One region of the Actinoplanes sp. NBC_00393 genome, then DNA from elsewhere that is predicted to be linked to it. Evidence: riboswitches for the same ligand, from Rfam matches in the RefSeq annotation. Region 1 holds a riboswitch; the other holds the start of a gene.
What was found. Region 1 has a riboswitch for glycine ahead of gcvP (aminomethyl-transferring glycine dehydrogenase). Riboswitches for the same ligand answer to the same signal wherever they lie in the genome.
Positions count from the first base shown of each region.

Region 2: another riboswitch for glycine. It lies ahead of OHA21_RS21345 (L-serine ammonia-lyase); the one in region 1 lies ahead of gcvP (aminomethyl-transferring glycine dehydrogenase).

Region 1 is NZ_CP107942.1:3,052,770-3,054,953, reverse strand. Features, by position in the region: gene OHA21_RS14305 (cation-translocating P-type ATPase) at 1-714, opposite strand, end outside; glycine riboswitch at 880-970, shown strand; gene gcvP (aminomethyl-transferring glycine dehydrogenase) at 1,046-2,184, shown strand, end outside.
Region 2 is NZ_CP107942.1:4,531,495-4,533,678, forward strand. Features, by position in the region: gene OHA21_RS21345 (L-serine ammonia-lyase) at 1-952, opposite strand, end outside; glycine riboswitch at 990-1,076, opposite strand; glycine riboswitch at 1,081-1,171, opposite strand; gene OHA21_RS21350 (AMP-dependent synthetase/ligase) at 1,226-2,184, opposite strand, start outside.

The DNA of each region.
Region 1 (2,184 bases):
GTCGAGTTCGCGCTGCAGCGGGGAGCGGGTCCGTTCGACCTTGGTCAGCATGGTCGCGATCCGGCCCATCTCGGTGTCCATGCCGGTCGCGACGACCAGCATGGTGGCCGTGCCGCGGGTCACCGAGGTGTTCTGGAACAGCATGTTGGTGCGCTCCGCGAGCGGCACCTCGCCGGGCGGCAGCTCCTTGCTGTCCTTGGCGACCGGGGCGCTCTCGCCGGTCAGCGCCGCCTCCTGGGCCTCGCAGGTGGCCGAGCGCAGGATCCGCCCGTCAGCGGGCACCAGATCACCGGCCTCCAGGTGCACGATGTCGCCGGGCACCAGGTCGACGGCCGGCACCTGGACCAGGTCGCCGCCGCGGATCACCCGGGCCTCCGGGACCTGCATCTTGGCCAGCGCGTCGACGCTGGCCCGTGCGGTCAGCTCCTGCCGGGCGCCGAGCACCACGTTGAGCAGCACGAGCAGCGCCACGATCAGGGCGGTGGACCATTCGGCGATCAGCAGGCTGACCACGACCACGGCGATCAGCATGATGTTCATCGGGTCGCGCAACTGTTTGGCGGCGACGGTCAGCGCGGAGGGCGGTTTCTCGGCGGCGATGGCGTTCGGCCCGTACCGGGACAGCCTGGCCGCCGCCTCGGTGAGCGACAGGCCCTGGGTGGCGTCGGTGTCCAGGGCCGCGGTCTGCGGCCGTTCGACGGTGGGGTTGGTCATGGCGTACCCCCGGGGGTCAGGTGCCGGCCGGTACACCGTCGCGCCGCAACCCCGCGGATCCATCACCCGGTGGGGATGAATTCACCGGCGGGACGGGCGTTGGTCACAACTGCGGTGCGCCCGGCGACCGGCGCCGGATCCGCTGGTAGGTTGAGTGCTGCCGGCTACACCCGCGCGGGAGAGACCACCGAAAAGGTGGCGCCGAAGGGGCAAATCCTCCCCGGAACCTCTCAGGCAAAAGGACCGCGAGGGCAGGCAACTCTGGAGTGCCTGCTGGGTATGACAGAGGGGGAGGGTTGCGTGTCGACCTTCTCGAGCCCTGGAGTCGCCCATGACCTCGCCGTTCGTTCCCCGTCACATCGGTCCGGACCCGGACGAGCAGACCCACATGCTCAAGGCGATCGGGTACAACTCGGTCGGCGAGCTGATGGACGCCGCGATCCCCGAGGTGATCCGCTGGCACGGTGACCTGGACCTGCCGGCCGGGATCTCCGAGGAGGAGGCGATCGCCGAGCTGCGCGCGATCGCCGGGCGCAACACCGTCGCCACCTCGATGATCGGGCTGGGCTACTACGGCACCCACACGCCCGCGGTGATCAAGCGGAACGTGCTGGAGAACCCGGCGTGGTACACGGCGTACACCCCGTACCAGCCGGAGATCAGCCAGGGCCGGCTCGAGGCGCTGCTGAACTTCCAGACCGTGGTCACCGACCTGACCGGGCTGACCACGGCGAACGCCTCGATGCTGGACGAGGCCACCGCGGTGGCCGAGGCCATGACCCTCGCGCGGCGGGCCTCCAAGGTCAAGAGCAATGTGTACGCGGTGGACGCCGACACGTTCCCGCAGACCCTGGCCGTCCTGCGGACCCGCGCCGAACCGCTCGGCATCGAGGTGCGCCTGGTCGACGTCGAGACCGGCGAGCTGCCGGCCGAGTTCTTCGGCCTGCACCTGCAGTACCCGGGCGCGTCCGGCGCGGTCCGCGACCACGCCGCGCTCGTCGAGGCCGCCCACGCCAAGGGCGCCCTGGTCACGGTCGCCGCCGACCTGCTTGCGCTGACCCTGCTGCGGGCGCCGGGCGAGATCGGCGTGGACATCGCCGCGGGAACGACGCAGCGGTTCGGCGTACCCCTCGGTTTCGGTGGCCCGCACGCCGGCTACCTGGCCGTGCGTGCCGGCCTGGAGCGGTCGCTGCCCGGGCGCCTGGTCGGTGTCTCGAAGGACGCCGACGGCGCCCCGGCCTACCGGCTCGCGCTGCAGACCCGCGAGCAGCACATCCGCCGGGAGAAGGCGACCAGCAACATCTGTACCGCCCAGGTGCTCCTGGCCGTGATGGCCAGCATGTATGCGGTCTACCACGGCCCGGCCGGGCTGAGGGCGATCGCGCAGCGCACCCACGAGCACGCCCTCGCGCTCGCCGGTGGCCTGAGCGCGGCCGGCGTCGAGGTGGCGCACACCGCGTTCTTCGACAC
Region 2 (2,184 bases), 1.5 Mb from region 1:
CCTCGCCCTGGCAGCCGACCTCGGCGCCGGAGATGGAGGCGTTCTCCTTGAACAGCAGGCCGATCGCGCCGGCCGTCAGCAGGAACCGCACCACGCCGTCCGCCGACGCGCCGGGCACGAAGTCCAGGTAGTAGCGCAGCACGGCCGGGATGATGCCGGCGGCGCCGTTGGTGGGCGCGGTGACCACCCGGCCGCCGGCCGCGTTCTCCTCATTGACGGCCATGGCGTACGCGGTGAGCCACTCCATCGCATGCTCAGCGCCGGGACCGCCCGCCCGTAGTTGACGTGCCGTCGCCGCCGCCCGCCGCCGGACGCGCAGACCTCCCGGCAGGATGCCCTCGGCGTCGAGTCCCCGGTCGATGCAGTCGTTCATCACCGACCAGAGGTGCTGCAGGCCGGCCTGCACCGCGGACTCCGGGCGCCACGCCGTCTCGTTGACCAGCATCAGCCGGGAGATCGACAGACCGGTGGCCCGGGTCGTCGCCAGCAGGTCGGCGCCCGACGAGAACGGATAGGGCAGGCAGATGTCGTCCGCGCGTACCCCGCCGGTCTTCTCATCGACCACGAAGCCGCCGCCGACCGAGAAGTAGGTCTTGCGCAGAAGCTCGGCGCCGTCGGCGCCGAGCGCCGTGAAGGTCATCCCGTTGGGATGCTCGGGCAGTGACCGCCGCCGGTGCAGCACGAGGTCCGCCTCGAACGGAAGGGGTGCCGATTCGAGAGAAGTGTCGACCGTCTCCGGCTCCTCGCCGGCCAGGCCCAGCAGCACCGCCCGCGGGGTGCCGTGACCGTGACCGGTCGCCCCGAGCGAACCGAACAGCTCGGCGCGCACGGTCGCGACCGGCAGGCCGGCGAGTTGCTGCGTGAAGAGGCGGGCGGCGCGCATCGGGCCGACGGTGTGTGAGCTGGACGGCCCGATGCCGATCGAGAACAGGTCGAAGACGGAGACGGCCATGCGGAGGCTCCCTGCTAGCTGGGGTGGGCCTCCCTCGCTCTGTCATGGGGCCTGAGAGCTTCGCCGCCGGCGGCGGCTTGCACCTTGGGCGCGGCGACGGCGGACCGTCCCCGGCTTTCCAGAGTCGCCTGCCCGCAGCGGTACGTTGGCCTGAGAGATTCTGAGGGAGAAGTTGCTCCTTCGGCGCCCTGTCACCAGGGGCTCTCCCGCAGCGGATGAGCGGCGAAATATGCGGTTGTCGCTGGTGAAGCTATCCAGGCCAGGATAGCCGCGTCAACCGGTGTAAAGCTTGTCGAGCAGGTGAGCATTGCGTTGCTCGACGATGCGCCGGCGCAGTTTCAGCGACGGGGTGAGGTCGCCGTTCTCGACGCTCAGGTTGCGTTCCAGGATGGTGAACCGTTTGACTGTCTCCCAGCGGCCGAGGGCGGAGTTGAGCTCGGTGACGTAGCCGTCGACGGCGGCCTGCACCTGCGGTGAGCGCACCAGGTCGGCGTGGGTCTCGCCGGTGACCCCGTTGGCGGTCGCCCAGGTGCGCACAGCGACCGGGTCGAGGTCGATCAGCGCGGTGACGTAGTTGCGGCCGTCGCCGTAGACCACCATCTGCGCGGAGAGCGGGCAGATCGCGGCGAACCGGGTCTCGATCGCCTGCGGCGCGACGTACTTGCCGCCGGAGGTCTTGAACAGGTCCTTCTTCCGGTCGGTGATCTTCAGCGAGCCGCGGGCGGTGATCTCGCCGATGTCGCCGGTGGCCAGCCACTCGCCGAGCGGATCGAAGCCGTGGTAACCGTCCATCAGCCCGGGACCCTTGATCAGGATCTCGCCGTCCTCGGCGATCCGGACCTCGGTGCCGGGCAGTGGCAGGCCGACGGTGCCGTACTCCAGGTGGTCCGGGCGGTTGACGAAGGCGCCGGCCGAGGTCTCGGTCAGCCCGTACCCCTCCAGGATGGGCAGGCCGAGAGCGTCGAAGAACTCGCAGATGTCCGCCGACAGCGCGGCCGAACCGGACAGGAAGAAGCGCAGCCGCCCGCCGAACCGCGCGCGTACCTTGCTCAGCACCAGCCTGTCGGCGATCTTGTGTTGCAGCGCGAGCCCGGCGGGCACCGGATCGCCGTTGCGGCGGGTCCGGGCGGCCTTGCGGCCGACACCGACGGCCCAGTCGAAGAGCCGGGCCTTCACCCCGCCGTCCTTGTGCGCGGCGGCGAGCACGCCGGCATGCACCTTTTCGAAGATCC